4 regions of the Lysinibacillus sp. FSL M8-0355 genome follow, and region 2 is predicted to be linked to each of the others. Evidence: riboswitches for the same ligand, from Rfam matches in the RefSeq annotation. Region 2 holds a riboswitch; each other region holds the start of a gene.
The links. A riboswitch is a leader RNA that binds a small molecule or an ion and turns the genes downstream of it on or off. The one in region 2 is predicted to bind S-adenosylmethionine.

Region 1: it holds a riboswitch for S-adenosylmethionine, as region 2 does, so the genes downstream of both, MKY46_RS02320 (MetQ/NlpA family ABC transporter substrate-binding protein) here and MKY46_RS08390 (YezD family protein) in region 2, are expected to answer to the same signal.
Region 3: it holds a riboswitch for S-adenosylmethionine, as region 2 does, so the genes downstream of both, MKY46_RS20655 (bifunctional homocysteine S-methyltransferase/methylenetetrahydrofolate reductase) here and MKY46_RS08390 (YezD family protein) in region 2, are expected to answer to the same signal.
Region 4: it holds a riboswitch for S-adenosylmethionine, as region 2 does, so the genes downstream of both, MKY46_RS22050 (cyclase family protein) here and MKY46_RS08390 (YezD family protein) in region 2, are expected to answer to the same signal.

The regions. Positions count from the first base shown of each region.
Region 1 is NZ_JBBPAI010000001.1:477,646-485,753, forward strand. It holds gene MKY46_RS02300 (alpha-hydroxy acid oxidase) at 1-402, opposite strand, end outside; gene MKY46_RS02305 (enoyl-CoA hydratase/isomerase family protein) at 417-1,196, opposite strand; gene MKY46_RS02310 (methionine ABC transporter permease) at 1,210-1,881, opposite strand; gene MKY46_RS02315 (methionine ABC transporter ATP-binding protein) at 1,874-2,899, opposite strand; gene MKY46_RS02320 (MetQ/NlpA family ABC transporter substrate-binding protein) at 3,005-3,835, opposite strand; SAM riboswitch class I at 3,924-4,028, opposite strand; gene MKY46_RS02325 (PPC domain-containing DNA-binding protein) at 4,151-4,654, shown strand; gene MKY46_RS02330 (pyridoxal phosphate-dependent aminotransferase) at 4,775-5,944, opposite strand; gene MKY46_RS02335 (carbon-nitrogen family hydrolase) at 6,041-6,835, shown strand; gene MKY46_RS02340 (PucR family transcriptional regulator) at 6,887-8,108, opposite strand, start outside.
Region 2 is NZ_JBBPAI010000001.1:1,758,076-1,766,183, reverse strand. It holds gene MKY46_RS08410 (formate--tetrahydrofolate ligase) at 1-87, opposite strand, end outside; gene MKY46_RS08405 (cold-shock protein) at 300-500, shown strand; gene MKY46_RS08400 (VOC family protein) at 605-1,390, opposite strand; gene MKY46_RS08395 (flavin reductase family protein) at 1,549-2,034, shown strand; gene MKY46_RS08390 (YezD family protein) at 2,117-2,272, opposite strand; SAM riboswitch class I at 2,342-2,438, opposite strand; gene MKY46_RS08385 (phosphopantothenoylcysteine decarboxylase domain-containing protein) at 2,649-3,323, opposite strand; gene MKY46_RS08380 (LysR family transcriptional regulator) at 3,398-4,276, opposite strand; gene MKY46_RS08375 (DMT family transporter) at 4,411-5,310, shown strand; gene MKY46_RS08370 (hypothetical protein) at 5,473-5,841, shown strand; gene MKY46_RS08365 (general stress protein) at 5,942-6,379, opposite strand; gene MKY46_RS08360 (Dps family protein) at 6,571-7,011, opposite strand; gene pepF (oligoendopeptidase F) at 7,228-8,108, shown strand, end outside.
Region 3 is NZ_JBBPAI010000001.1:4,223,319-4,231,426, forward strand. It holds gene metH (methionine synthase) at 1-1,391, opposite strand, end outside; gene MKY46_RS20655 (bifunctional homocysteine S-methyltransferase/methylenetetrahydrofolate reductase) at 1,384-3,231, opposite strand; SAM riboswitch class I at 3,323-3,423, opposite strand; gene MKY46_RS20660 (protoporphyrinogen oxidase) at 3,523-4,917, opposite strand; gene MKY46_RS20665 (globin-coupled sensor protein) at 5,150-6,442, opposite strand; gene MKY46_RS20670 (SEL1-like repeat protein) at 7,067-8,108, opposite strand, start outside.
Region 4 is NZ_JBBPAI010000001.1:4,507,463-4,515,570, reverse strand. It holds gene MKY46_RS22080 (DUF4272 domain-containing protein) at 1-806, shown strand, start outside; gene MKY46_RS22075 (erythromycin esterase family protein) at 856-2,274, opposite strand; gene MKY46_RS22070 (hypothetical protein) at 2,417-2,770, opposite strand; gene MKY46_RS22065 (DUF2225 domain-containing protein) at 2,793-3,476, opposite strand; gene MKY46_RS22060 (Cof-type HAD-IIB family hydrolase) at 3,813-4,586, shown strand; gene MKY46_RS22055 (DedA family protein) at 4,687-5,283, shown strand; gene MKY46_RS22050 (cyclase family protein) at 5,326-6,063, opposite strand; SAM riboswitch class I at 6,152-6,258, opposite strand; gene MKY46_RS22045 (hypothetical protein) at 6,354-6,752, opposite strand; gene MKY46_RS22040 (helix-turn-helix domain-containing protein) at 6,876-8,108, opposite strand, start outside.

The DNA.
Region 1 (8,108 bases), 1.3 Mb from region 2:
AACTTCTTCAAGTGCATAAGTGGAAACGGTGCTTTGAATATAGGGCATGTTTAAATGCTCGGCAGCACGTACTACAGCAAGCTCACCTTCATCATGAACCATTCCGTTCATGCCGACGGGAGCAAAGAGCAATGGAGTTGGGTATGTTTTACCAAACAAATTAATCGATGTTTGAACATTTGAAACATCCTTTAAAAAGCGAGGAACTATAGAATACTTTTCGAAAGCTGCACGATTATTGCGCAGTGTTTGTTCACCACCAGCACCTGAACGGATATAGCCAAAAGGTCCAGCTTCGATTTTTTCCGCTACGGCCTTTTCTAAATCTGCAAAGCAAATGGGGAAGGGGGCTTGTGCAGTAATATTTTTTAAGAGTAGATCACCATCAGTTATGTTTGTCATCGTTACTACCTCACTTATTTATTGAAAATAGGCTTTCTTTTGTTTAAGAAGGCTTGAATACCTTCGTTATAATCATCTGAACTAAATGAATTAAGAACGATCTGTGCCAGCTCATCGCTTTCTTCGTTTTCACCATCTACAATTGCTTGGATCATTTTTTTGATGCCTGCGTTTGCAATGGAGGATTTACTTAATAGATGTTCAGCAAAATGCAGCGTGGCACTTTCAATATCCTCTGGCTCATGTAAGGCTGTGATTAAACCGATGTTTTTTCCATCTTGTGCTGTAAAAATATTGGCTGTGTATAAAATCTCTTTCGCCTTGGCAACACCAACAAGATTGATGAGACGCTTTGTACTTTCAAGATTATAGACAATACCAATATTCGCCGCTGTGATGCCAAGCTTACTCTTTGGTGTCGCCATTCTAAAATCACATGCGTTGGCTAGTTCTAAGCCACCACCAATGGCTAAACCCTGAATCATAGCAATCGTCGGGTGAGGAAATTTATAGAGGGTATCAATCGCCTTTAGAGCCAAATCATTATAGGCTTTGGCATTGTCCGCGGCATAACGAATATCTAAAAACTCGCTAATATCGGCACCAGATGAAAAGGCTACTTCATTAACGCCACGGACAATTAAGAGCTTAATAGAAGAATCTACACGTAGCTGCTCAAGTTGCTCTACTATGTTCTGAAACATCGCCTTTGATAAGGAATTCCGTTTATCAGGTCGGTTTAACACTAACGTTGCAATATAACCATTTTTCTCTACATAAATTTCAGTTGTCATTGTCATTCTCCTCTTAATCCTTTTTCAATTTCGCAGCGAAGCGGTTGCCGATGGATTGAATGCTTTGCACAAGAATGATTAAGATAAAGACAGTTGCATACATAACATCGACCTCATAGCGTAAATGACCATAACGATAGGCGAGGTCACCCAAACCTCCAGCACCAACCATTCCTGCCATAGCCGTAGCACCGATTAAACCAATTGTGGCAATTGTTAAGCCTAAAATAATAGATGGACGAGCTTCACGTAATAGCACATGCCAAATAATATGGCGACGTTTAATACCCATTGCTGTGTAGGCTTCTACCACTCCCGAATCCACCTCTAATAGCGCAGATTCCATCAGTCGAGCAATATAAGGAGCTGTATAGACAACTAGCGGAACGATAACACCTTTAACCCCAATTGTTGTGCCGACGATCAGCTTAGTAAAAGGTAGGATGAAGAATAATAAAATGATGAATGGGACAGAACGTATAATATTGATGACTAAATTAAAAAATTGATATAAAAATTTATTGTCAAAGGATTGACCTGGTCGTGTTAATACGATTAATAGCCCCAATGGAATCCCAATGAGAATGGAAAACAATAAAGAAATTCCGACCATTTGAAATGTTTCGATAATTGATTTGCCAATTACATCTGACCAATCTGTAAAGAAGCTTTGAATACTACTCATTAAATTCGCCTCCTAATTCTTCCACCGCGACGCCATTTTCCGTAAAATATGTGAGTGCCTTTTGGACAATGTGAAGCTCTCCATGTAAATGCACCACAATGTTACCAACAATGCCGTTTTTTAATTCAATAATATTTGCTGTTAAAATATTTGGTTGTACATCATACACTTTCGTAACTTCTGCTAGTAATGGCTTACCAGTACTTTCACCTAGGAAGGTTAAACGAATGACACTGCCTGAAACATTTAACTGCTTGATCAGGGAAGGGGATAAATTACGTTGTGAAATCGTATTTAAAAACTTTCTCGTTGTAGGATGCTTCGGTTTAGCAAAAAGTTCAATAGCTGTACCAAATTCCACCACTTTCCCTGATTCAAGAACAGAAACCTCATCACATATTTTCTGAATGACATTCATCTCATGTGTAATCAGCAGGATCGTAATGCCTAATTCACGGTTAATTTTTAACAACAATTCAAGAATGGCTTCGGTTGTTTCAGGGTCGAGTGCACTTGTTGCTTCGTCACTAAGTAGAACCTCTGGTTCCTGTGCCAAGGCACGTGCAATAGCAACACGTTGCTTTTGCCCACCTGAAAGTTGGTTAGGGTAGCTGTCTAGTTTGTCTGTTAATCCAACAATTTCAGCATATTTAGCCACACGGTTTTTTACCTCTTTCTCGTTATAGCCAAGTAGCTTTAAAGGAACAGCAATATTATGGTAAACGGTTGCCGTTTTTAATAGATTAAAATGTTGGAAAATCATCCCGATTTTTTGGCGTGTTTGCCGTAATTCATGAAGAGAAAGGGCAGTAATGTCCACATTGTCGATTAACACTTTTCCAGCTGTAGGTCGCTCTAGTAGATTGACGCAACGAATGAGTGTACTTTTACCTGCACCACTATAGCCAATCACACCATGAATTTGTCCTTTTTTTACATGGAGATTGATTCCATCTACAGCCTTAATGATGTCTTTTTTCGTCTTATATTCTTTTGAGATATTTTGTAATTGAATCATCCGATTGATTGCTCCTTTCTCAAGCTCCTAAAAAGCAAGAATCTGCTCGTTTTCCATAGAGGAATTTCGGCAGATTCTTCAGCTACTAGAAGCTTCCTGAATGTATTACCAGCTAGGGATTACTGAACCTTTGAATTCTTCTTCAATGAATTGACGTACTTCATCAGATTGGTAAGCCTCAACGAACTTTTTAATTGTTGGGTCATTTTCATTTTCTGCACGTACCACAATATAGTTCACATATGGAGAGTCAGTAGATTCTAAAAGAATAGCGTCATCTTTAGGATTAATGCCAGCTTCCAATGCGAAGTTTGTATTAATAGCTGCTACATCTACTTCACTAAGCTGCTTAGGAATTTGAGCTGCCTCTAATTCGATGAATTTTAAATTCTTTTTGTTTTCTTCTACATCACGGATAGAGGCTGTTAAATCTGCCCCATCTTTTAATTTTATATAGCCTGCTTCTTGTAAAACAAAGAGGGCACGAGCACCATTTGTTGGATCATTTGGTAAACCAAACGTTGCACCATCTGGAATGTCCTCAAAGGATTTATATTTTTCAGAGTAAATACCCATTGGATTTAAAATCGTTTTGCCTACTGTTACTAAATCTGTATCATGATCTTTATTAAACGTATCGAGGAAAGGCTCGTGTTGATAGCTATTCGCATCAAGATCACCTTCAGATAAAGATGTATTAGGTAAAACATAATCAGAAAATGATTTAAGCTCTACTTCTAGCCCATTTTCTTTGGCTACTTTCGCTGCAACTTCTGCGATTTGTTCGTGTGGACCAGATGTGACACCTACGACGATTTTATTTTCATTAATTGCTTCAGCTTGACCTTTACTCTCTTCTTTAGAGCCACAACCTGCTAGAGCTGCTGCTAATGTAAGACTTGCTAAACCTACTAAAAATTTATTTTTCTTTTTCATGAAAACTACCTCCAAGATTGTTTTTATCGGTTTTTGAAAATAAAAAAACTCTCTTACAAACTAAGAGAGGCTCATGAAAAAATGTCCTCTCTTATCTATCAAACGATAATCGTTTGCAGGATTTAGCACCTTCCTTCTAAAAGGAGGTTGCCGAGCTTCATAGGGCCAGTCCCTCAGCTACTCTTGATAAGAGATTTATCATATTTTTTTGTAATTCCGATAGAACTAATATAATTTATAGGTTATAGTAAGTCAATAAATATTTTTTAAATTTTTTATATTATTATAATATTTCGTCATGAAAGAGGGATAGCAATGTCTGTAAGAGTTAATTATGGTATAGGTTCATTTGGCAAGGTTGTAAGTGCTCGATTGCTAATGGGTACAGACATTATTGAAGGAATGGAGGCACTTTGTGAGGAGAACCATATTGAGTCAGCAACAATTGTTAGCTGTATAGGTAGCCTTCAAAAGAGTAGCTTTGTTTATTTAGTACCTGATGAAACATCTCAGATTAACGTAAGTTTTAGCGATGTCATAAAAAAAGAGGGGCCACTTGAATTGATCCAAGGCTCTGGCGTAGTATGTAAGCGCGATGGGGGATATGAAACACATTTCCATGGTTCTATGAGTGATCAATGGGGCATCGTGTCAGGGGGGCATTTAATGAAGAGGGGGAACCCTGTCATTACGGCTGACATAGTGCTAGCTGAGGTTCAAGGCATCCAGCACTTTCGAAAATTTGATGAAGAAACAGGCCATGTTCAATTTTATCCATTAGAACACGGTTTACAGCAGCCAAGGAAAATTGAAAAATAGCGAAAATGTACTAACTTTTTCTTTTCACTGAGTTGCATGTTCCTTCCTGAATTAAAAAATGTTAGACCGAGCTTATAATCGGTCTAACATTTTTACTTTTGTCCCAGCCTCATGTCATGGTTAAGGGTTGAATAATTGTAATTGTTCGATTCTATGGATTGCTTCACGTAAGCGTTCCTCGCTAACAAGTAAACCAACACGGATATAGCCTTCGCCATATCGGCCGAAGCCATTGCCTGCTGCTACAGCGATATCAGCCTTTTCCAATAATAAATCGGCAAACTGCTCGCTAGTATAGCCGAATGGTACAGGGAGCCATGCGAAGAAGGAGCCTTTTGGAGCCGTTACATGCCAACCAATTCTTTGAGCTTCTTCAATGAATACATTGCGGCGACCTTCATAGGTAGCTCGCAGTTCATCCACACATTCTTGGGAAGCTGTAAGTGCCGTTGCTGCTGCTTGTTGAATAGCAGGGAATTGACTACAAAACAGATGATCCTGAATCAGATTAATGGCAGCAATAATGTCGGCATTACCGACAGCGAAGCCTATACGCCAGCCTGCCATATTATAAGTTTTGGAGAGTGTGTACATTTCAATTCCTACTTCTTTTGCCCCCTCAGCTTGTAGGAAGCTAATAGGTTTATTACCGTCAAATCCTATTGCCCCATAAGCAAAATCATGTGATACGATAATATTGTGTTCCTTCGCAAAGCGAACGGTCTCTTCAAAAAACGCAAGTGTTGCTGTACCACCTGTAGGGTTGTTCGGGTAATTTAGGTAAAGTAGCTTCGCCTTCTCTTTCACTTCATCAGGTAATGTATGATAATTAGGTAAGAAATCATTTGCAGCTAAAAGTGGCATCACTTCAAAATGGACATCACCTAATACGACACCTGATAAGTAATCTGGATAGCCAGGGTCTGGTAAGAGCATTGTATCACCTGGATTTAATACGGCTAAAGGTAGCTCAACGAGTCCAATTTTTGTCCCGCCAAGAATCGCTACCTCTGTGTCAGGATTTAGATTCACATTATATTCACGTTTATAATAGTCGGCAGCTGCTTGGCGTAATTCAGCGATACCGCGAAATGGTGAATATTTGTGATTTTGTGGATTTTCAGCCGCCTCCTGTAATGCTTGAATGATATGAGGGGGCGTTGGTTGATCGGGATTTCCTTGACCAAGATTAATGACATCGCGACCTTCTTCTAAGGCATTATTTACTTTTTGAACTAACGCTGCAAAAAATTGAGTGGGTAGTTGCTGTAGTTTTTTAGAGAATTCCATGCATGATCACCCTTTTCAGAATATAATAATTATTATTGAAGAATATGAAGCAAATAGTATTACTTTTTTTGTTAATTGTCTAGAGGAGGAATGGCTATGAAAATCGGTTGTATTCAATTAAATGTTGGCTTTGGCAAAGTAGAAGAAAATTTTGCACGAGCTGAGGACAAGATTCGAGAAGTGGCAAAAAAAGGAGCAGAAATCATTGTGCTGCCTGAAATGTGGAATACAGGCTATGCGTTAGAGAAGCTGCCTGAACTAGCGGATGTCGATGGTGAACGTACGAAATCCTTCTTGGCTGAATTAGCACAGGAACTTGGTGTACATATTGTAGGTGGTTCTGTTTCAACGAAGAAAGGCGACAAATTTTATAATACGATGTATACATTTGATCGCAATGGAGAACTTGTAGGGGAATATAGCAAAGCACATCTTTTCCGTTTAATGGATGAGCATCTCTACTTAGAAGCAGGGGATGAAATGAATCGATTTGCTCTAGGAGATATTGAAGCTGCTGGGGTCATTTGCTATGATATTCGTTTCCCAGAATGGTTACGTGCACACGCATTACAAGGAGCAAAGGTATTATTTGTACCAGCCCAGTGGCCAACACCAAGGATTGATCATTGGAAAACATTGCTGCAAGCTCGTGCGATTGAGAACCAATGTTTTGTAATAGCAGTTAATCGCATTTCAAAAAAGGTAGAAAACTTTAATGGCCAATCGATGATCATACAGCCTTGGGGAGAAGTACTTTGGATCGGTGCAGAGGATGAAGAAGTAGCGGTGATTGATGTAGATTTTTCTATTGTCGATGAAGTACGTGGAAGAATTCCAGTTTATGACGACCGTAGACCAGGACTATATCATGATGTTGTCGTGAAAGGCTAATAGAGGGGCACGCTCAAGAGGGAGTAATCTTTTGAGCGTGCCATCTTTTTTCTAGCCCTTATCCTCAATCAATGAATTTGCCAATAGCATAAATTCTAATGTAATGCGGTTATGTCCTTTCATGAAATTTTCACCTAGTAAACCTTCAAGCTTTCTTAAGCGATGATATAGTGTTTGACGAACAATAAATAATTGGTTGGCTGTTTGCTGCTTGGAGCCATTTGTTTGTAAATAAACCTGTAATGTTTCAAGAAGCTTGCTATTGTATTTTTTGTCGTACTCAATAACGGGCTGTAAATAATCGTAAATCACTTCCTGTAAATTCACTTGCATTTGTAATTTATAGATTAAATGATATAAATGCAAATCATCATAAAAGAAAGAGGACGTTTGCACTTTGCGGCAAATATATAAAGTTTCTAAAGCAGTTTGATAGCTTTTAGGAATTTCTTCTACATCGCAAACAACCTTTCCAACGGCTATTTGAAAACCTTGTGCTTGCTGCTTTTTATAAAAGTCGGTATTGGGCAGTGTGGAAAAAATGCTATTCAATATGTCACGAATAGCTTTACTGTCTTTCGTATGAAGTAAAATAAAAATAATATAGCTTTTTCTTTCGAATAAAAATGGCATAAATCCATGTTGCTCAAAGAGATTTCGATAATAAAGCTTACTATAGACCATATCCTCCTGTGTCTTTGTCATTGTAGTAGGAGAGGATAAAATAAAGACAGCTCCACTAGATTGTGTATAGCCCGCGTAATGTGTAACGATAAATTTATAGATTTCTTCCTTAGATAATTTTTGATCAATCCAATCGACTAAAATTGTAGCATCCTCAATATTCTTTTTTTCCTCAATATAAAACTCTCGCATTAATAGCTGTGCCAGCGCCGTTGCTGTACGATCTAATATTAATAATTCAAACTCTGAAAATAGTCCATCCTCTCGATAGAGTGTTAAATTTGCATAATGCTGATCAAAGATAAAAATAGGCCCATGTTTAAATTGCTGAGCAGACTTGTTCAATGTTAATAGCTGCTGACGTTTTTGGTGTGTCGTATTGGGGAAAAAGATAGGATTGCGTCCCTTAATGGAAAACATGATTTGTGTTTTTAATTCATTATACATATTTTGTAAAATATCTTCTGTGTTTTGTCCTAAGACAGCATTTTTGTTCAAAGCTTGTGCATAAGATTCTAGCGAAGAAATCATTAAATATTGCTGATTGATAATTTGGCTATGTAAATCCTGCGTAATACGAACAAAAGGA
Region 2 (8,108 bases):
CGCAGCATTGGCAATTTCCGTAATCGGTTTGATTACTGCTTGACTAGCGATTTCTAAATCTGATAATGGTTGATTTTTCGTTGTCATTTGGCATCCTACTTTCTATGTTGTTCATTTCCATTATAGTCTTAATTGTGAAAAAAAAGAAAGCCAGATACACAAGCATTTCGACAATCAATTGACATCTTTGTTCAATTCATGTATGTTCTAAGAGAAAATGCAATTTTTCACATTTTCTCAATGATAGCACAACTTAGTTAACTTTATTTTACATTCAAGCGCATTGGAGGCGAATGCTTATGCAACAGGGGATCGTAAAGTGGTTCAATAATGAAAAGGGTTATGGCTTTATTGAATGTGATGATGGAGAAGATGTATTTGTACATTTTACGGGCATCCAGGAGGAAGGCTTCCGTACACTTGAAGAAGGTCAGAAGGTGTCATTTGATGTTGTGGAAGGCAATCGAGGACCCCAGGCATCAAATGTTGTAAAATTATAAGCTCCAAAATTGAAAGTGGATGAGGTAGATGAATAGTGCTCAATCCGCTTTTTGACATGTTTGCACATAAAAATCCACTTCAACAATTGAAGTGGATTTTTAATTTATCTATTAATCCAATAAAAAGCACCTGGACAAACTAATGTTTCCTTTGTTCGGTGTGGATCTTTCAATGTTACACCGATGGGTCCTTCTTTTAAATGCCCTAACGTCATGGCAGATGCTGCCGTCTCCTCATAAAAATCCAAGCGCATATTTGGTAGCTGTAGTGACACAAATTGCTCATGCTGCTCGGAATCGGGTAGCTGTAATACCTTTTGCCAAAGCTGAACCGTCTCCTCCACATCCTTGACAAAAAACTGAATAGATTCCATTGTGATGGCTTGGTTTTCATCGATTGCACCACTAGCTTTTAATTGTGCCAAACGTTCCTCATCTTCATCTGCCCATTCAATTAAGAATGGAAAATCCAATGAAAGGTTGGGCATGCCAAAATGCAATAGCTTCCATTCTAGTGTCGTGCCATCTGGTCTTGTTCGGCTACAAGCATCGGGACCATATACTTCAAAGCCCAATGCACGCAATCGTTGACCCTCGTCTTCAATATTTTTGGTGCGCAAGGCAATTCGTGAAAATCCTTGGCGCTCACGATCACGTTTAAACGTATAATGTAGGGAATAAGGGTACAGAGCCGCTTGCTCAAATAAATCACGATCATAAATAGCGATTTGTTCAATATAGCTTAAGCCAAAATAGCTTAGCGTATTATAAGTCCCCCACATCGTGTGTTGACCACCGTTCACTGTACGGACATTTCGTTTATTGAAGAAAACCTTTATATTTTCTGGTGATTCTACTTGATGTACCAGATGATCAAAATATAAAGTCATGGCAATTCCCCTTTCTTTCCCCCATTAGCTTTACCTGGATGTTTAATTGATTTAAAATTTACTTAAGAAAAGGAGTTACTATATGGTATGAAAAAAAGTGCAATTTACCTACTAACTCCGTTAACTAATTTATGACTAACTATAAAGAGGTGATTTGAATGACAGATCAAGTAGCTGCTTTTAAATTGGCATTAGGTAACTATCCTACAGGTGTAACGGTTGTGACAGCATGTCATGAAACGAATCCAATTGGCTTAACAGTCAATTCTTTTGCATCTGTTTCCATTGACCCACTACTTATTTTATGGTCACTTGATAAAAAATCTCAGCTCCATTCTTACTTTATGGGTGCGGAAAAATTCGCTGTCAATATTTTAGCGAGTAATCAAGAACATTTATGTACATTATTTGCAAGTAAAGTCCCGGATCGCTTTGCTCAAGCTAAATGGTCTACTTCTACTTTTGGGCTACCGATTTTACATGATACAGCAGCTATTTTACAATGTAAATCATTTCAGCAAATAGATGCAGGCGATCATACTATTTTTATTGGGCAAGTGCTAGACATTACAAATTCTCAAAAAGAACCCCTTCTCTATCATCGTCGTCATATCGGTCCAATTCCAAAAAGCTTTTATAGCTAATTTCCATAAAAAAGAGCCACTTGTAAGCAATGGAAACCATGCTTATTAGTGGCCTTTTCACATCGTTCAACTGAAATGAGCATTATTTCTTCTGTGGAAATCTCTGCTTTTCAAGCCTATTAATTTGCACAATCACACCATCTTGAATCGTAATATTCACTTCACCAAATTCAAGATTTTGAATTGCCTTAGCAATTGCCTCTAATTTTTTATCATCTACCTTTGCCGATTGAGCCATACGATACACCCCCTCTTTATTCTCCTAGTTGTACAAAAGAGGCCAACGCATCAAACCGATTGATAGCCCCTCCTATCTCTCAGACACCATCTGTTGGATTTGGCACCTATCTTCTCGGTTGCCGAGGCTTCATGGGGCCAAGTCCCTCCACCTCTCTTGATAAGAGTACTGCATTTCTTGAAAATAATTCTATAATTCTGTTATCCGAATGTCAATATAAAATATTAGAAAACCTAGCTGAATACTTTGTAATAGCATCCTCTCTGTTACAATTCACTCATAATCCTATCGTATTGTATGCTATGTCAGTCTATCTAACCACAATGGCAAAGAAAAAAACTGTGTAGAAGTATGACCTTCTCCACAGTTCATCACGTTATTCCCTATGCAAACATTCCATTAAAGTTTGTGCTGTCTGTTGCTTGCCCATCACCTTAATTGGTTGTCCCTCAGCAGGCACGATCCAATGAGGCTCATCCCCGCCATATAAAGACTGCGAGCTATTTGCAACCATAAATTGAGCATGCGCGGCTTCCATACGCAGTCTTGCACGAGCGAGTAAAAAATCCTCATCATTTGTAGCTTCTAGCTTAAAGCCCACTAGCGTTACATTCGGTTGCCAGCCCTTGATTTGCCCTAATACTTTTGGTGCCTTTTTAAAATGGATAATAGGTGGTTCGTCAGAAGGCATTTTCCCCGCTTCCTCCATTAAATTACCGGATTGATCATAAACCTTGTCAATAACCCAATCGGAGCCAGCAGCAGCCATAATAACAATATCGACTTGTTGTAGCTGAACCGCATGACGTACCTTTTCTCCTAAATCCTCAATACCTTCAAATTTTACCAATGTCATTTTGTCGTGATTTGCTGGAAGCTGTGCAAAGTAGCCATGCATATATATTACATTCGCACCCTTAGCCAATGCGGCCTCTGCTAAATAACAGCCCATTGTCCCTTTTGATAAATTCGTGTGCCCTCGTACACGATCCCATTTTTCAAGTGTTCCCCCACTTGTAATGAGTACGGTTTTGCCTTGTAATGTCCCCATACACTCACCTATTTTCTACAATATATACAAATACTATTTTAACGTAATGTAAGGATGTGCTTCAATAGCCACAATCATAGCGTACTATTTTGCTCTTTTAACCAAGCACTTAATATTTCCGCAAATTTCTTGGTAACAGGGGAAGCATGGTGCTTCATCGCAATTCCAATGGTACGGTAGCCTCCTTGCTTTAGCGGGATTGCTTTTAACGTTGATGGTAAATGTTGAATGACCAATTGAGGCAAAATACTAATGCCTAAATGATGGGAAATCATTGAAAGAATCCCTACCTCCTCAGAAAGCTCAAAGCGAATATGGGGCTTTACATGATATTGCTCCAACAGTACCTTTACATCATTTGTCCCTTTATAGGAAGTCATGATAAAAGGCATATCTTCTAGGTCAACAATATCAATTTCTGTCTTATGAAATAAAGGGCTTTTATCCGAAACAATACATAATAAAGGGTCTTGTTGTAATTCCATAAATTGATATTGCTCTGATTTTTGACCATTCAAGAATCCTACTTCGACTTCCCCACTTAGCAGCCATTGTTCAATTTCGTAATAATCTCCCTCTCGTAACTCTACTTGTATCCCTGGAAATTGATGATCCATAATACGAACAATTTCTGGCATCCAATTCGAGGAAATACTTGAAATAACGCCAATTCGAACTTTTCCGCGTGTTACACCCAGTATATGGGCCGCTTCCTGCTGCAATAATTCCTGGGCATCCAGAACCTGACGCATCGCCCTTAGCATGGTCTGCCCCTCACTCGTCAGTGTTACACCTGCACGACTTCGATGAATGAGAGCAAAGCCAAATTCTTTTTCTAAACTAGACACGGCATGGCTCACAGCAGACTGTGTTAGTCCTAGTGCATCCGCTGCTTTTGTAAAGCTTGCTACCTCTGCCACCTTTGTTAAAATCTCATATTTAACTAAGCTCATTCGTCATCCCTCTATATACATGAATTTTTTTAATCCTATTCATTATAAACATTCGTTTTACTAATCACAATACAAGATATATAGTAAATTTTAGTATAAAAACTGTTTTAGTACACAGATGGTAGGTGAACATAATGAGTATCCAAGGAAAAGCAAATGTATTGATGGTTATTGTCACAATGTTTTGGGGACTATCTTATACCTTTATGGTCATGGGGCTTGAAACATTGGCAGTTTATAATGTGGTGGCATTGCGTTGTATCATTGCATTTTTCGTAGCAGGACTTATTTTTTATAAACGGATGATCAAAGTAAATGGTAAAACATTAAAATATGCGGCTATTCAAGGATTTTTATTATTCATTGTGTTCGCGTTAAGTTTATTTGGTTTACAGTCTACTTCTGCCTCAAATGCAGGCTTTATTTTAAGCCTAACCGTAGTATTAGTGCCGATTTTCAGCAGTTTCATTGAAAAAAAATTACCATCGAGAGCCGTTAGCTTTGCGGTCATTTGCACGATGATTGGTATTACAGTCTTAACAGCACATGGCTCATTCACCTTCCATAAAGGGGATTTATTAGTAGCCATTGCAGCACTATGCTATTCCATTTATTTACTACTGAATAGCTCATTTACACGAAATGTTGAATCCATTTCATACGGAATTTATCAGCTCGGCTTTGCTGGTATCTATGCCCTTGTCTTAACATTTATATTTGAAACACCGACATTGCCAAATTCAATGTCATCCTGGCTGGCTATTTTAGGGCTCGGTATCATTTGTAGTGCATTTTGCTTTGTTGGGCAAACTGTTGCACAACAGTATACTTCTGCTACACATACAGGACTTATTTTTTCATTAGAACCAATTTTTGCAGCCATGTTTGCCATGATGTTTATTGGTGAAAGTTTAACAGTGAAATTAGTGATTGGCGGTAGCTTTATCCTTATTGGTAATTTAGTGGCTCAATTAGAGCACTTTCATGCGTTACGTTTTATTAAAAAAGAAGCACAGGAAAAAGTCATACAATAAAATAGTGTGTCATGTCACTTCATTTACGAATGAAAAAGGAAGCTGAGAGTTATATCTCAAGCTTCCTTTTCTACTATGTATTGAATTTATAGCATCACTACATGTAAAATAGTTTACTATACAGTCTATTTTTTACAGAAACTAATTGGAGGAGAGTCATCTATGCAAATTCAACCCCGAAATGCATCATACTATTTACCAGCTAAGGTCAATCAACCTATTAAAACAGAAAACCTATTGGATTTACTCAAATATGTGGATGGCAGTGAAGAGGAAGACGCCAAAAAGAACAAATCGAAAATTGAAATCAGACACGAAAATGGCTATGTGCGTCAATATCTTGTTAAACCAAATGGACAAAGAGTACTCCTGATGGAAACTAAACAAAGCCATGACAATAAAGAAGCTAGCTATTTACATACTATGCCTCATAACCTGTTTAAGCAGCCATTTGAAAAGCCTACAAGTGACCCGATACTTTCGATTTTAAATGCGAAGGATAACATTGCTAAATATAGATATGGGATTTAAAGGACAACAATATTAAATAAAATAATAGACAAAGTCGAATAAAACGACTTTGTCTATATTTTAACCAGCAAGCCAGAGCCATATCTCACTGGTTTGATCATTATAAAAACCTTCTATATTGCTCTGCCTCTATCATACGCTCTTGCTGTTTTAAACGTGCCTCTTGCTCGGCAACTGTCTCAGAATGTGCTTGTAGCGGATCTACATCATCCTCACGTTCCGCATATAAGACGATACTACCTTGCTCCACAAGATGTGCATAATAAGCGATTTGTCCCTCTGATAGATTAAATCGTTTTAAGCCCTCTGTCACAGCCGAGTCACCTGTAAACCAAGACTTAAATTGGTCCACCCAATTACCAGCCTCATGTGTTTGGACATCAGCATCCCATTTTACATCCTCAAACTGTTCGGAATCTTTCGCAATAATATGAATATCATCTTGTTGATAACCTTCTAACCGCATACTTTCTAAAATGTGAAGCATTTCATCCCTCGTATGGGCCACCTCAATTTGTGGGTTTTGTTCATTCATCATGTTCAATTCCTCCTAATTTATATGGCTTACTAGATAATTACCCTTGCTGTACACAAGCAAACGCTTTTTACCAAACTGTCATAATTGTTATGAACCCTTAATACATGTTATGGCTTTGACATCAAGCATTAATTGCAGAAAAAAAGCATGCCAGAGTACTTAATATCTCCAACATGCTGTAACTGTCGTTTTTACTTGTCAAGAAAGGCTTTTAACATCCATGTATGCTTTTCAAGAGATTGGTACATGGCGTTAAGTAAATCCTCTGTACGATCGTCCCCTTCTTCTGCTGCTAGCTCCATTGTGGCATTTAATGCTTTCATGAGCTTTTGGAAATCCGAAATTATCGTAGCGACCATTTCCTCTGTCGTCTCATTTCCTGCCGCCTCCTCTACATAGGAAAGCTCTAGATGTTCTTTTAATGTTGCGACTGGCTTGCCATCCTTTGAAAGAATACGCTCCGCAATTTCATCTAAATTCAAGGTTGTTTCATTATACAACTCTTCAAATTTTGCATGCAGTGTAAAGAATGAGTGTCCTGTCACATACCAATGATAATTGTGCAGCTTTGTATAAAGTACAGACCATGTAGCCACTAGCTTATTTAATTGTTTGTTTAAGTTTTGTGTCATAATCACTTTCTCCTCCAATATGTCTTGTTCTAGCCTTTAATATGTGTAACAAATGATGTCGGCTATACATCTATTGTTCCCGCCCGACAATATTTCAAACATGTCTTCGACAAACGATCTACATTAAGAATATTGCAACTATTCTATGAAATTATTTCACTTTCCGAAATAGTTTCGTTATAATGAAATCACTTACATGTAAAGGGGTGTCTATGAATGGAAGTTTTACCATTACGAAAAGATGTAGCAGTAGAAGAAACTTGGGATTTAACAGATTTATTGAGCCATGATGCTGATTTTGAACCTACTTTAGCACAATTGGTGGAAGACGCACTTAGCTTCGAGCAGCAATACCAAGGAACGATTACAGATGCACAAAAAGTTATTGACGTGCTATCTGCCTTTGAAGAGCTACAAAAAAGGTTTGTTCCGATTGGCACGTATGCCAGCTTAAACCTTGAAACAGATCGTACAAATGATGGAGCGCAAATGCGGGCTGCAAAATTTGCTACAGCTATTGGAAAGGTAAGCAGCGCTCTCTCCTTCGTGCGCAGTGAGTTACTAGCGTTGGATGAAGCTATTTTACAAGAAGCGGCAGCATCAAGCCCTCTTTACAAACGTTATCTAGAGGAACTGTTAAAGCAAAAGCCTCACCAGCTACATCCTGAAGTCGAAAAAGCATTGGCCGCATTTAGTGCTACATTCGATGCACCATATGAAATATACAATACGACGAAATTAGTAGACATGAACTTTGGTCAATTTGAAGCCAATGGTGAAAAGCATCCACTTAGCTTCGTCCTTTACGAAAATGACTGGGAGTTTGAAGCGAATACAGAAATACGCCGCGCTGCCTTTAAAGCCTTTTCAAGCAAGCTACGCGATTACCAGCATACAACAGCACAAGTGTATAACACGCATATTCAGCAGGAAAAAACAATGGCAGACCTACGAGGCTTTAACTCGGTCATTGATTATTTACTCTTTGATCAGGACGTCGATCGTTCGCTCTATAATCGTCAAATTGATTTAATTACGACAGAGCTTGCCCCACATATGCGTCGTTATGCAGCTTTAATTCAAAAAGCCAATGGTAT
Region 3 (8,108 bases), 2.5 Mb from region 2:
TCATCAATGGTTCCAACTACCAATGAGGCTCCATACTTCTTTACGAGTGGCATTACTGCATCAAATCGTTCTTCACCATCTTCTAGATTTATAGAGTTAATGATGGCTTTTCCTTGAGAAAATTTTAATGCTTCCTCAATGACCTTTTCATCTGTCGAGTCGATTACAAGAGGAACCTTAACCTTTTTCACAACCTCCTGCATAAAACCACGCATATCAGCTAATTCATCACGATCAGGGTTGGCTAAACAAATATCAATAACGTGTGCACCATTTTTTACTTGCGCACGTGCAATTTCTCCAGCTTCTTCAAACTTCCCATCAATGATTAAATTCTTAAATTTACGAGAGCCTATAACATTCGTTCTTTCACCAATAAATAATGGACGCATAGAACCGTCATACAATAATGGTTCGATTCCTGATACCGCATGACCATGTGTTTTCTCTGGTATTTGGCGTGGTTTTTCATCTTTTAAAACCTCACGGATAGCTGTGATATGAGCTGGAGTCGTCCCACAACATCCACCTACAATATTAAGCCAGCCCTTTTCTGCAAAGCCTTTTAATTTTTGTGATAAAGATTCTGGTGATTCATGATAGCAACCTTCTTCATCCGGTAAGCCTGCATTCGGATAACAGCTAATATAGCCTGTGGAAAGCTCTGCTAATGAACGAATATGATCCGTCATAAACTCTGGTCCAGTCGCACAGTTTAAGCCAACGGATAGTGGTTTAATATGTTCAATAGAAATATAAAAAGCATCAATCGTTTGCCCTGCGAGTGTTGTACCCATCGGTTCAATTGTTCCTGAAATCATGACGGGTAGTTCTTTGCCAGTTGCCGCGAAAGCACGTGCTACACCTAGAGTACCTGCTTTTACGTTTAACATATCCTGACTAGTTTCTAGTAAAAGGACGTCTGCTCCTGCCTCAATTAACGCCTTCGCCTGTACATAAAAGTTTTCCTCTAGCTCATCAAATGTAATACCGCCAGTTACGGATAATGTTTTTGTTGTTGGACCCATTGCGCCAGCAACAAAGCGTGGCCAATCTGATGTTGAAAAGTTATCCACTGCTTGACGAGCAATTTCGACGGCACGTTTATTAATTTCTTCCGCTTTTGCGCCAAGATCATATTCATTTAACACAAGAGGCGTCCCGCCAAAAGTATTCGTACAAATAATATCTGCGCCTGCCTCTAAGTATTTATGGTGAATTTCCTTAATTACATCAGGTCTAGTCAGCACAAGATTTTCATTACAGCCATCAAGCTCCTCCCCGCCAAAATCCTCAGCGGATAAGTTTTCGTTTTGTAGCATTGTTCCCATTGCGCCATCAAGAATTAAAATACGTTTCTCTAGTTGCTTTTCAATCAAGTGCTTAGCCATGTATACTTACCCCTTTTTTCTGTTCATCCAATTGCTCAATATATTTCATCAACTCTAATGTCATATCATAACGTAAAAATGGAGTGATAAGGTAAATGCCATTGAAATACTGCGCAGCCACCTCTACTAATTCCTTCGCAATGGCAATCCCCTCAAATGTTGCACGTTCTTTATCTTCACCACAGGCCTTCATTCTTGCTAAGGCATCTTCAGATAATTTTATGCCTGGCACCTCATGATGTAAGAATTCAGCACTTTTATAACTTGTAACGGGCATAATACCAATATAAATAGGTGCTTGTAAATGCTTGGTTGCCTCATAAATTTCCACAATTTTTTCCTTCGTATATACTGGCTGTGAAATAAAGTAGTCTGCTCCATACTCAATTTTCTTCTCTAAGCGTGCCACAGCACGATCTAATACACGGACATTTGGATTAAATGCAGCAGCTACTGAAAAATTTGCTTTTTTACGAAGTGGTTTACCTGAGAAGGAAATACCTTGATTTAACTGCTTAATTAATTGGATCAGCTCCATTGATGAGACATCATAAACACTTGTGGCACCTGGGAAGTCCCCAACTTTTGTTGGATCACCAGTAACAGCTAACACATCATGAATTCCTAATGCATTTAACCCCATTAAATGTGATTGCAGACCGATTAAATTACGATCTCGGCATGTAATATGTGTTAGAGGACGTACACCATTAGTACTCTTCAACAATGCACCCATAGCAATATTGCTAATACGTGGAGAAGCCAGAGAATTGTCTGCCATCATGACGACATCTGCTCCTGCATCATACAATTGTTTTGCCCCTTCCAGAAAACCATCAATTTCCAGATGTCTAGGTGTATCTAGCTCTACAATGACAGAGCGTTCGCGCTTTACTTTTTCATGAAGAGGTTCATACTTCGTTGGCTCTGCTTCACGAACAATTTGAATCTTCTCGGGTTTGGCATACTTTTCATGAACTGGTGATAACTCTTCTAAATACTTCTTCGCTGCTGCTATATGCTTCGGTGTCGTACCACAACAGCCTCCAATTAAGCGTACCCCTTGATCACGTAATTCCACAGCCGCTCGACCAAAATATTCAGCTTCTGACTCATAAACGACACGACCATCTTCTAAGTCAAGGAGTGAAGCATTCGGATAAGCCGACATAAATGCCTTATCAGGAAGTTCTACACCTTCAAACGCCTGAATGGTATGGTGTGGACCTAAACGACAATTGACACCCACAATATCCGCACCAAGTTTTTCTAGCTCATGCAGGGCGTTATTTAAAGACATACCGTTTTGTAAAACACCAGGTTCGTGCATGGAAACTTGCGCAATAATCGGTAATTTTGTCTTTGTCCGTAGCATCTTTAAGGTAGCTGTTAATTCTTCAAAATCATAATAGGTTTCGAGTAAAAGGCCGTCTGGATTCCCAGCAAGTAAAACACTCGCTTGCTCCTCAATAGTTGCTAAGATTTCATCTAACGTTGCATCACTTTTACGAATACCACGAATACCACCAATTGTCCCTAAGACAAACTGACCTCCATCTGCCGCAGCTCGCTTTGCGATTGTAATCGCTGCTTCATTAAATTGTTGGACACGCGATTCTAATCCATAGCGAGCTAATTTAATGGCATTTGCACCATACGTATTCGTTTGGATGATATCAGCACCAGCTGCAATATATTCTCTATGAATCTTTTCAATTAACTCAGGTTTCTGTACATTCATTTCCTCATGACAATACTCCAAACCATAGCCATAAAGTACTGTGCCTATTGCGCCATCTGCCGTCAATACATGCGTTTTTAACCTTTCAAGCAATCTCATTAAACTAGCCTCTCTTCCTATATCTCTGTATAATAAAAAGCCTTCTTTTATAAAAAAAAGAAGGCTTTAATGACTCATCATTGTTTTTTCCTTCTCATCTTCGACTCAATGGTCTTCTGGATTTAGCACCTGACAAAAAAGTTGGTTGCTGAAGCTTCAATGGGCCAGTCCCTCTGCTTCTCTTGATAAGAATGTAGTATGAATTTTTTAAATAATTAAAAGAATCATATCGTTTACTGACGAATGAGTCAAGACTATTTCACATAACAAAGATATTTTTCACTTAAAAGCTTAGAAATTGGCTAGTTCCTTTGCAAGCTCCTCACCGATTTTTTTCCCATTTTGAATACAAGCACCAATCCCTACCCCAAAGTATGAACAACCTGCGATGGATAGATTAGGATAGTTTTCTTGTAATTCTTGAACTAAACCTTGTAATGCTTCACGGTGAGCTAGATCATATTTTGGCATTTGATCAATCCATTTTGTGACATTAATAACTGTTGGCTGTTCCTCTATTCCTAGGCTCTTGCGCACATCCTCTAAAGCAACCGCTGCTAATTCTTCGTCAGACATGGCACGGAGTTGCTCATATGCTGGATTGATGCTTTTATAAAAGAGTCGCACAAGTAATTTATGATCTCTTGATGTATGCCTCCATTTACGACTTGTCCAAGTTGCAGCATTACATGTAACGTCAGAATTATGTGAGACAATATAGCCCGTTCCATCTGCTGGCAATCTAGAGTCTGGTACATCAAAACCTAAATAGATCGTAATTGCTGAAGCTGTCGTAAATTGGTCAAAATAACGGTTTAATGATTCATCCTGTAGTAGGCCTTGAACAGCCTCATTCGGCAGTGCTAAAACGACATAATCTGTCTCGATGCTTTCACCATTAGCTAAGGCAATTGAATAGTGGTTTTCTTGCTTTTGAACATTGACAGTTGCGACACCCTTGATGATCTCTACATCAGTTAATGTTTGTTCGAGACGATCAATTAGAGAAGATAAACCGTTTTTGAACGATATAAACTTTTTATTGGCTGCTTTAGCAAATTGCTCACGATTCGCATCAAAGCCTTTTATGATACTTCCATACTCGTTCTTATAGTCAATCAAGTACGGTAAAGTAGAGGCAATCGAAAGCTGGTGTAAATCCCCTGAATAAACACCTGCAAGAACGGGTGCAATTTGATTTTTCACAAGCTCTTCCCCTAAATAATAGGTTAAAAACTCTCCAATTGAACTTTCCTTTGTGAAGTCTTTGTTTGGTAAAGTCAAATCTTTTAATGCATCTTGTTTACCTTGCTCTGTAATCAATGTGCTTTGCTCCAAGGATGCCAAACTCATTGGTATTCCAAAAGTAGAATCTGCCGGAATGGCATGTAATTCATTATTCGTATAAATATAGGAAATACCTGTTTCGTTGTAAACTAGATTCTCCTCAAAATCAAGCTCCTGTACAAGCTCCATAACACCTTTATGACGAGCTACAATCGAGTCAGCACCTGTTTCCATAATAAAACCTTGCTCATGTGTTGAATATAATTTGCCCCCTAAATATGTATTTTTTTCTACAAGCACTAGACGCACATCTACATTATTTTCCTTCACTTGACGTTGTAAATAATGCATTGTGCATAATCCTGTAATACCGCCACCTAATACAACAACTGTTTTCATAGTAACCGCCCCTATTTTTAGTTCTTCCTACAGTATAAACTTATTTTCATTGAAAATTACGTTAAACCCTTTACAAATTTAGCAAAAATAGAGCTACCTCATCTGTGAGATAGCTCTAGCTTAATCATATGGAATTTCCATTTCAAGGTTTACAAAAAATACACATATTTATAGGTACTATAGTGTTTAATATGTTTAAAAAATACGGAAACATAAACGTTAATTTAGTAGTCTATCCTTTTAGATTTTGGGAAAAGCTCGCTAAGTTTTCTGCTGAATTCGTTACTTCTGTAAATGATGTCCCTAACTCGTTTAATATCCCGACGATTGCTTGTATTTTCGTTGCCATACAGTCGTTTTGATCCTTTGCTTCTGTCATGGCTCCCAATATGCTTGTAAATTGACCTTCAGTTTGTAACATGTTTTCCTCACCTGACGCTACTTCATCTTGAATATTTGCCAGAGAATGCTCTAATTTCTCTGTCCGTTCACTCGTTTTTTTCAATAACAATGCCACCGAAGTAACCGAATCCTTCGTTTGAATAGATAATTTACGCACCTCATCAGCCACTACACTAAAGCCTTTGCCCGCTTCTCCAGCACGCGCCGCTTCAATTGCAGCATTCAATGCCAACAGATTGGTTTGATTAGCAATATTAGTAACAACATTCATGATTATCTCCATTTCCCTAGACATATCCGATAATTGTTCAATATTTTCTTCTATATCATGAAGTGAATGAATAATATTAAGCATATTTTGTGATTGATTTTTTAAACGTTCACGACCTTCAAGTGCTTGATTTTCAGCCAGTGTTGAGACATCAAGTGATTTTTTAGCCAATTGTTTAATTTCGTCAGATTGCTTGCTTAAGCAGCAAAATGAATTATTTGTTTCCTGAGAAATTGTGGCAAGTGCTTCGGAAGAATCAACAATTTGTCGTTCAATAGCTTCTTTCTCATGCATCATTTTTTCTTTCATTTGTTCTACAGTGTTTTCAAAAGCCTCCAAAACCAGCTGCTGCTCGAAATTACAAATTTTCGATATGGCCCTGATCGTATTAAATTGATCTTGGGGGTGCTCTATATTTTTTTCGACTAAATCAATAAATGATATGGATAAATCTTGGAATGCGCAAATATACCATTGGGTTCTAAGCCCAATATGAACATGTACCTTTGCAATTTTTACTCGTCTTTGGTAATACACCTCATCAATGGTTCCGTTAAACATTTCAATAATATGCTGCCGTAGCGTTACTTTAAGTCTGTCTACAGAACTATGATGACTTATAATATCTACCAAATGATGCTCTGTTCCTATCATGTTGTAAAAACGGTTTACGATGTGATCTACATTGTCCATAACATATGGCTGGAAAGCTTTTAAATATTGTAAGTCTTGCTTCGTTAGATTCAGCATTTCAATTTGTTTCACCATTGATTGGCGAGTAGACAAATCCATTTTTACTGTATATTGCTGTAAATCCAATACCTTCGTCTTTCTCTGTTTTTGAAAAATCACACATCTTCCCTCTTTCATTCCGTTTACTTTCAGCAGGCTGAGAAACACCAAATCCCTTTTTTAACATATTGATTGATACAAGAAAAAATACCGATAAAAACAGATTAGCTATTATGCTATGGGCTAATACTCTTTCTGTCTGGCACACTTCCTCCAAAAGCATGTCGAGTACCTCTTTGTACAATCACATAAAAAATATTCCCGCTCAGCAAGCAGACCTAGTCAGTACATGACTAACAGTAGACTTATTTACGTATGCTTTATTTCAAAATCACTCATTTACATTAATCATTTTATAAATTGCTGTCAATCTTATCGATTCCGTTTTTTTACATATACCACACCAAAAGTCCCTATCTTAAAATTAATGGTAATGCATAAGAAAAAAGCTACCACAATATTATTTGGTAGCTTTTTTACCCGTTTTCTTGTTTATTATGCCTATTTTTTTTATTTTTCTTATCCTTTTTTATTAATCTTCTTTAAATATCACTATATCAATATTTTTTACCCTCTCCACAAGAGCATCTATATACCTAAAAACACAGCCCGTTTTAAATCAAAAGTTTTATAAATGTATGGCAAATAAATAATTCAAATAAACTATATTTTTTCACACAAAATTTACAATCCTTTAAGTTCCTGTAATATTTTAGAAGCTTCTGCAACACCAGCATCCGCTGCGAGGCCATACCACTTGATGGCTTCTTTCAGATTTCTAGCAATTCCTTCACCTTTATTGTAAATATGCCCTAGTTGTAGCTTAGCATCCGCGTCTCCTTGAATTGCAGCCTGTTTAAACCAATGAATACCTTTTTCGATATTGCGTATACCAGTTAGTCCATTACTCCATATATAGCCCAAATCATAAAAGGCATCTACATGATATTGTTCAGCCGCTCTTTCATACCAAAAGAGGCCGCGGTTTACCTCCTTTGTTTGACCCAAGCGTCCCTCTAAATATATTCCACCAAGCCGATATTGCGCTTCGACATAACCTAGCTCTGCTGATTTTTTGTAGGCATTAAAGGCTGCTTCTACATCTGCTTCGACACCCAGTCCCTGCTCGTATATAATTCCTAACGTAAACATCGCCTCTGCCACATTTTTTTCAGCAGCATAGTCGAACCATTGTTTTGCTAATATAAAATCTTGCGGTACGCCCTCCCCATTGAAATACATATCCGCTAAATTATTGGCGGCATCCGCATGCCCCTGTAAAGCTGCTTTTTCATAGTATGAAAAAGCAAGGGAATCATTTTCTTCCACACCAATCCCCTCAAAGTAAAAATTCCCTAGTACGTATTGAGCATCTGCATGATTCTGAAGCGCTGCTAATTCAAACCATTTCAATGATTTTTCAGGTTGAAAATGTTCACCTTCTCTAGCGTTGTAGTATTCTCCCAATTGATATTGTGCATCTGCGTCTTGTTCTTCAACTGCTTCTTTATATAAATCAATAATGACTTCATGATCTAAATCCTCTTCATCTAAAATAGGGAGCTGTTCATCTTGATGACGGAAGTACCACTCCACAATATCAAGTACATCATCAACTACTGCTATACGGCTTGCTAGCTTTTCTAACGAAGAAATTTGCCAAACAAGGATATAGATAGATTCGGGAATGGCATCACGCAAGACATCGTCATATTCCGCTAACAAT
Region 4 (8,108 bases), 2.7 Mb from region 2:
GCGGTATTGGTTTTCTACCAGACGGTACTTTGCTGGATCAAAACGGTAGCGTGATTGTTTATCCTAACGGGGAATCGGGTCCATCTGACTTTAGACCCCATGCTTGTACAAGAAAAATAAATACGCATGAGGTAGCATCAGCACAGGGAGAAGTGCGAAAAAATAAAACGATCGCTTTTTTAACAGAACGAGAGATTCCTTACGCTGCTTCTCTTCCTCAGCTATCACCATTAGAAAATCTCCACTTTAAAAGTCAAGAGGATATCGCAAAAAGAGCAGTTGCCCTATTGATTGTTATTCAATTCGCCTGTGACGTAGCACAAAATGGCGATATTGAAGGGTCTAGGGAATTCTTTACCGATATGCTACATAAATATAAAGTACAACCATTCTTAACGGAGCAAGAAAGGCTCTTTCTGGGGGCGCAGCATCCTAGTACGCAAGAGGCTGTCAATATTTCATGGCAATATGAAGCCTATTGGACACTCATTTGGGCATTAGGTATGGTGGAAGAGTTAGATTTTCCGGAAGATGTTTGTGATTGTGAATATGCGATTCAAGCTGTTTCAAGCTGCGAAACGTTTGAACAGTTTTACCAACAAACAATTATGCGCAGTAAGGAAGAAATTTTAGACGAGGCTGATAAAATTTATAGATTGCATTGGGCTTGTGTAGATAGTCGAATTAATGGACAGACAGCTCCTTTAGCGTTAAATGAAAGTGTTGTGATGGAAAGGCGCAGAGGCTTATTTTGGATGATTGGGTATCAAGACGAAGAATGGGATACGATATCCATGGATACATAAAGTAATCGCAAACTAGGGAATCTAGTTTGCGATTATTTTATAAGGGAGGTTATTTTACATAATGCGGTTTACTTACTTTATCGATCAAGAGAATACCATCGTATTGATCGCGTGGAACAAAGCTTTCCTGCATAACGCCCCAGCTATAGCCTATGCGAGGCTCAAACATCCATGAGTTGCCTCGCTCATTTTGACGATTGCGCATATCGATGAATGTATATGGTTTATTTTTTGTAGACAGAATATCCTCAATAGATCCCTTGATAGGTGGTAATACAGCCATCGGTTCACCCATATTATTTGCTGTCTCGCCACTTCCCATGTATAGGCCTAGTACATAGCTATATTTCTTGTAGATGTCTGGTAAACGTTCGCCCATTAATTTGACTGGATAAGGGGAACCCATTACATCCGATTGTGCTTTACGAATATGGTCATTATGTGCCCACACGATAAACTTTTCTGTTGGATAAACCTTTTCAGCTAACCAAAGTAAGTTTTCACCCATTGCCTGATCTCGCCATTCCATTGTTTGTAAAAATGACTCTATATTATTTTGTTCAAGGTCAATATTGGCCTGAATAGTTAGTTCAACATATTCATTTGCTAAACGAATACGATCTGCTAAAGTACGCTCCATCAGTTTTACAATGTGGGGTTCATTTGGATATGCTGCTTGCAACTCTTTTTCTTTTAACTGTACTTGTGCCTTTACTTGTTTATACACATTGATAATTGTTGCCTTTTCTTTTTGATAGCCCTTTAAATCTTTTCCTGAGCTCCATTCAGCGAGTTGTTTCTCTGCTTCACTGAATTGTTGAGCTAATTGGGGATTGTACAGCCAATCTCCATTCGTAAATGCCCCTTGCTGTTGAATATCAAAGCCCGTGAGAACAAGGGGTTGCTTTGTTGTATAAGTTGTTTTGGCGTATTCAAACAGAGGAAGGGTTTCTTTTGTCCACCATACACCGAAAATACCATCCTTCATTGTTTGTAGAGCCGCTTGTTTGTCAATTTTTCCTTGGGCGTTCATCACATTCCCCATGCCACTTTCAAAAGCGAGAACATTATAGCCCATTTCTTGATGTAAAAATTGTATTAACCGTGTTTTAGCTAGATTAAATTGTGCAACACCATGAGAGCTCTCTCCTAAAAAGACAATGCGCTTATCATGTAATAATGGCTTTAGCATCTCTAAATCCTCAAATTCACTAGATGGAATTTTTTGTCCATTAAATGTTTCAGGTTGAATGGAGGACAGGCTATAGGCATGATCGTTTACCCATTTTTTCCAATCTAATAACGTTTCATTAGAAGACCTAACCTGTTTGACTGTTGAATTAAGTTCAATATTGAGCTGTTCTTCATTTGCAGTGACAGCCGCAGAGACACTAGTTACTCCGTTTAGTGCCATTAAACTTGTCAGTGCAATACTTAATAAAACCTTACGTTTCCTATCTTTTTTCATTAATAATCAGCCCTTCTTCTTATATTGATACTTATTATAAGGAGCGAAGTTTAAAGCTTAGGAAGAGTTTGTTTAAATTTTGTTTAAATTTGCCTATATTGGCAAAAAAACATCCCCATTTGTAAAGTGGAGATGTTTATCATTATTTATAGTGATAGGTGCTTGCTCTAACATGGTTACGTTGAATTTGATTGAACCATGCACGATCCTTTTCTTCTTGCTTTAATGTACCAACAATGGAGGAGGAGCAGCTCACACAAATTTTAGCTTGTGTAATTTGTCCACATCGTTCACAGGGCGCTCCTAAATTAGGGAAAATGGACTTTTTTAACTTTCCTGCTTTTACCCATTTGTAAAGGAGTTCAGGTGACACTCCTGTTAAAGCGACTATCTCATCGTTTGTTAAGTAGCGATTATTTTTTCTTAATAAAAAATGATGTAACTCTGAAAATATGTCCTCTTCTCTCACATCAATTCTTTTATGGAATAGCAACATAACTAGTCCTCTCCTCGTCAAATCAATTAATGATTTCATTAACTGTTATAGGTTGTTCGTCATATTTATAATTTTCCCAACGATTACGCGCAAGCTTTCGATATTTTGGTGATACATTTCGATCGGCAATTAAACGTGAGAATCCTTTTTTAGCTTCTACAATATCACCGAGTCGAAGGCTTAATTCAGCATGTAAAAACTGGATTCTTTCTCCACCCTCCTGATTGGATGCAAAGGATTTACTATAAAAGTCTCTAGCTGCAAAAAGGTAACGCTTTTCGGATTCCTCATCGGTTTTTAAACGATAAAGCCAAGCAATTTTCAAGGCGAAATTCGCCATTAAAAGGGATTCCTCCATGGAAGCACGTGATACCAAATAAGCAAGCTTAAAACTGACAATGGCATCATCGATTGTACGTTCCTGACAAATATCCATCGGCTTCTGGAGCTCTTTAATGTAAATTTCATCAATGAGTTGCATGAAAGGTCCATATGTCCGTGTCATAGACTTATGGTAGGCATAGCCGCAATGGGGACAAACAGCAACCTCATACAGCAAAGGATTTAAGCCATCATAAACAGGCATGAAATCTGTTTGCTCCTCGATGATTTTATATCGATTCGGGCGTACTTTATAAGTTGTAAAATGCTTTTTGCAAAATTTACAATCTACACTACTTTCATAGTAGTAAATGTTAAATGCCATAAGAATCAACTCCTTTGCAGGATCTAAAATTTTGTTTCTTTTGCTCTATTTATACGTAAATGTTTATCGTTCAATGTATTTAAGTAGATATCTTTTATTTTAACAATTCTGTGTTCTTTGGTATACTCCTTTAGAATTATTAAAATAAAAATATTCATCTGTTTTATAGTTAATTGTCATTAAATCTATGCTTGTAATAGTATTTATCGGTGCTGTTAATGTAAGTTGTAGAGTTTGCTGAAAGTTTGTCAAAATACTTTCATACTTTTCATTAAGTATAAGGAATGAATTAAATGTTTGTGATTCTAAAGTACTGTTTTATAAAGGCGGCTTAAGATGAATTATAATATCATATTTTTTGATGTGGATGGAACACTGATTAATTACGAGGATGGCTGTGTGGAAGAAAGCACAAAGCAGGCCATTCAACTTTTGCAGGAGAGAGGAATTCACCTTGTAGCGGCTACAGGAAGACCTTTATCGATGTGTCAGGAGATACAAGCGCTGGGGATTGAAACCTTTATTACAGCAAATGGGGCATATGTGAAACACAAGGATTTAATCATACATAAAACACCTATTGCTAAAGATATTGTTCAAAATGTACAAGCTTTTGCACGTGAACAGCAGCATAGCCTCACATTTTTTACAGAGCAACTATCGATGAATGGCATTCAGCATCCAGCTGCTTTCAATGCGATGCAGGCAACTCTATCTTTACGAAATTTTCCGGTTGTGAATGAAAAAATTGTGGATGAAGAAGTTTTTCTCATGTGTCTATATGCAGATGAGGAGGCTGAAAAAAGATATGCTAGCCAATTTCCGCATATATTTTGGCAGCGATGGCATCCTTATATTGTGAATGTATTACAGCAGGATGTTGCCAAATCGATAGCTGTTAAAGCGGTACTAGACTATTTTAACATTGGTCCTGAAAATGCTATTGCTTTTGGAGATGGGGATAATGATATTGATATGTTAGAGCATGTAGGGCTAGGTATCGCTATGGGAAATGGTAGCGCAGCTCTAAAAGCAGTTGCGAATTTTGTTACAAAGAGTTCCACTGAAGGTGGTATTGACTTTGCTTTACGGCAGTTTCAAATGATATAAAGCTGCTGAAGGTCTTAAAGTCGATGCTTCAGGTTCTCTTAGATCTATTGAAGGAACTTGTTAATCAATGCGTTTTAATAAATTTTGGGTGGGATGTTATATGGCACATCATGTGCAATCTCTAATTGAACATTACGGGTATTTGGGTATTATCGTGATCCTAATTGGAGGCATTGTTGGGTTGCCACTACCTGATGAGGTCTTTCTAACATATGTTGGCTACAGTGTTTATATAGAAAGCCTTGAACACATTCCCGCTTTAGTAAGTGCAATGATTGGTGCAGTTGGCGGTATTACCTTAAGCTACTATATCGGCTATCGTTTTGGCTTACCATTATTGCAGAAATATGGACCCAAAATTCATATTACGGAGCAAAAAATTGATTTTACAAAACAACTGTTTACTAAAATTGGGCCAACTTTATTATTAATAGGCTATTTTATACCTGGTGTACGGCATCTGACAGCCTATATTGCGGCAATTAATAATTATCCATATAGAAAGTTTGCTTTTTTTGCCTATACAGGGGCATTTATCTGGACTTTCACATTTATAACGTTAGGGAGGATGCTTGGGGAGAAGTGGCGGTTTGTTGGTTATTATTTATCCCATTATAGTATTTATCTCATCCTATTGTTTGGCCTCGTAATGCTCATCGTTTACTATCTATTCAAAAAAAGAAATATACGAAAATAAAGGTCTGTATGATTCAACATATGAATCGTACAGACCTTTGTGTTATGGCAAAATAGCAAATGAGCGTACAGGGAATCCAGATGCCTTTTCAGGCTTAGGGACGATATTGAAGATAATTGCCCCCTTCGCAGGTAGCTTGTCCAAGTTAGTCATCAACTCAATTTGATAGATGTTTTGTTCAAGCACGAAGTATTCGCCATCTAGCTTACCATTTTTGTGAAAATCAGCGGCTGAATCAGTATCAAATGTTTCATGGCCAAGTGCACTTATTTGACGTTCCTTCAATAAAAATTGTAAAGCCTCTAAGCCCCAGCCTGGTATATGGTTATGTCCATCCATATCTTGGTTACTAAATGCCTCTTTATCTGGCCAGCGCTTACTCCAATCCGTACGTAGCGCTACAAAGGTACCTGCTTCAATTACTCCATGTTGTGCTTCAAAATCAAAAATATCTTGCACACTTAGCGAGAAGTCATGATTGCTAGCAGCTTCTCGTGATTTATCAATGACGACAAGAGGAAGAACTAGTTCTTTTAGTTCTAATTCTTCTAGATAGCGGGAGTCTCGCACAAAATGAATGGGTGGGTCGATATGTGTGCCATATTGTCCTGGGAACGTGAATTGTTGTGCGAAGAACCCGTCATCATGAGAGAATAATGTTTCAAATTTAGCATCTTCAAACATAAAAAAATGTGGGGAATTAGGGCCGAATGTATGTGTTAAATCAACCCATTGTTTTGATTTTAATAATTGTAATGCTTGTAAAAGTTGGTTTGACATTGATTTCACTGCTTTCTGTTAAAATTAGTAGAACATAAAAAAGAGTCCTCTTAGAAGAGGACTCCAGAATAAGCAACGGTAGTTCTTCTTCTCATCTTTCAGGCTTAAAATTTTGCCAATTGGAATTAGCACCATACTGTTGAGCTGGTTGCTGAGACTTCATCGGGCCAATCCCTCCGTCTCTCTTGATAAGAAAAGTGATATAAGAATTTTCAGAAATAATAATAAAAACACTTTAGCATAGAATTTTATAGTTTACAAGTTCGATAGAGATATAAGGGTAAATTTTTTTACCAACTTAAATTTATGGTTATGCCACAACAACCATTATCCATAAGACGTATTCTGAAATTGTCTGGTGTATAATTTGCATCAAATTTCATCGTAATGCCTGTTGATGTGATTAATTTATCAACCTCTGTTTTATTTGAAAGCTGTGCAGCATTCATTAGATCATGTGCAAATTGTTGAGAGCTATCAATTTTATCCGTAAGCAATTGAGCCTGTTGCATGATCGCCTTTATCCGTGTAGCTGACATTTTTAATTTATGTGTGTCGACAGGTGGAAAGGGGGTAGTGTTCGGCATTGCTAAATGTTGAGGAATAGGTCTAACGGCAAGCTGCTGGGCAAGTGGCGACGTTGGGTAATGATAAGGATGAACAAAGTACGGATAAGGATTGTAATACAATGTAATTCCTCCTATCCTATAGCTGATATCTTATCTTATGTAGCTAAACGTCTTTAGGTGTTATTTTGCAGTGCAATGTCTGTCCTAATCATTTAAAAAGGAAGCCAAAGTGAGCTTCCTCTTTTAGCCGAGAACATGTAAGACATCATCAATTTTTTTACTATGAGACAGAATACCGTAATTCATCCATGTTAAAAAATCCACTTCATATACACAGTTGGTTTTAACTGCAGCTAGATTTTTCCACATAGAAGTTTTTAAAATCGTACGCTCCTCGTTCTCGTAAATGGAATGTTGTTTATCAAAAGTAATAAATAAATGATCCGCATCTAATTGCAGCAATTGATCAAATGTCAGTGGTGCTTTACGTTGATTGTGCGGAATACTCCAGACAAGTGGATGTGGCATTAAACCGAGGTCACGATATAAAATTGGCCCCGTATAGCCACATTCAGGACCCGCATATAGAGTAATGCCAATAGCTGAAATGCGGAGAAATGCCACACTTTGCCCATAAACGGATTTACTAAGAATTCCTTTTGCTTGCTGTACCTTATCCTCATATTGTAGGATCACGTCTTGCATCAAGGCGGTTTTTCCTGTTAAATCAGCAATCTTAAACAAAGTAGACTGCCAGTTCTCTCCAGGATGTGAGATATGACAGATGGGAGCTACTTCATTTAAATGATGACAGGATTCCCATCGCTCTATACCTGCATCTAGCATAATTAATGTTGGTTTATAGTGAAGGAGTCGATCCATTTCTCCATTTTGTACATCGATATCCGGCACTTCTTGAAGACCTAAATAGTCTTGTTTTCCCCATTTTGGATGACTGAATTGAGCAATTGGTGTAATCCCAAGGGCGACAAAGAAGTCTTCTAAGAATGGTGCAAATACACGTAGATTGCTGCTTTGGTTTCTTCTATATTGTCCTGGAGAGATGCCGACATGTTCTTTAAAACGACGATTGAAATAATATTCATTATTAAATCCGATAGACTGACTAATTTCAAATACCCGATCATTTGTTGTCATTAATAATTGCTTGGCTTTTTCAATGCGAATGTTATTTAAATAGTGAAGAGGGATTTGCCCTGTAATCTCTTTGAACATACGGGTATAATTCCATCTTGGAACATCAGCTAGCTCTGCCAACTGCTCGACAGTCCACTCTTTTTCAAAATGTTTATGCAAATAGTTAATGGATTGCTCAACAGATTGACGATCATTTTTTTGCACCAGCTTGGGTATTGTTTGATGTAAGAGCAATAACATCAGCTCTTGAAAGTGTACATGCTGCTCAAAGATGGTGTGCTCATCCTCCGCTAGACGGTTCTGATAAATGGCTTCTAG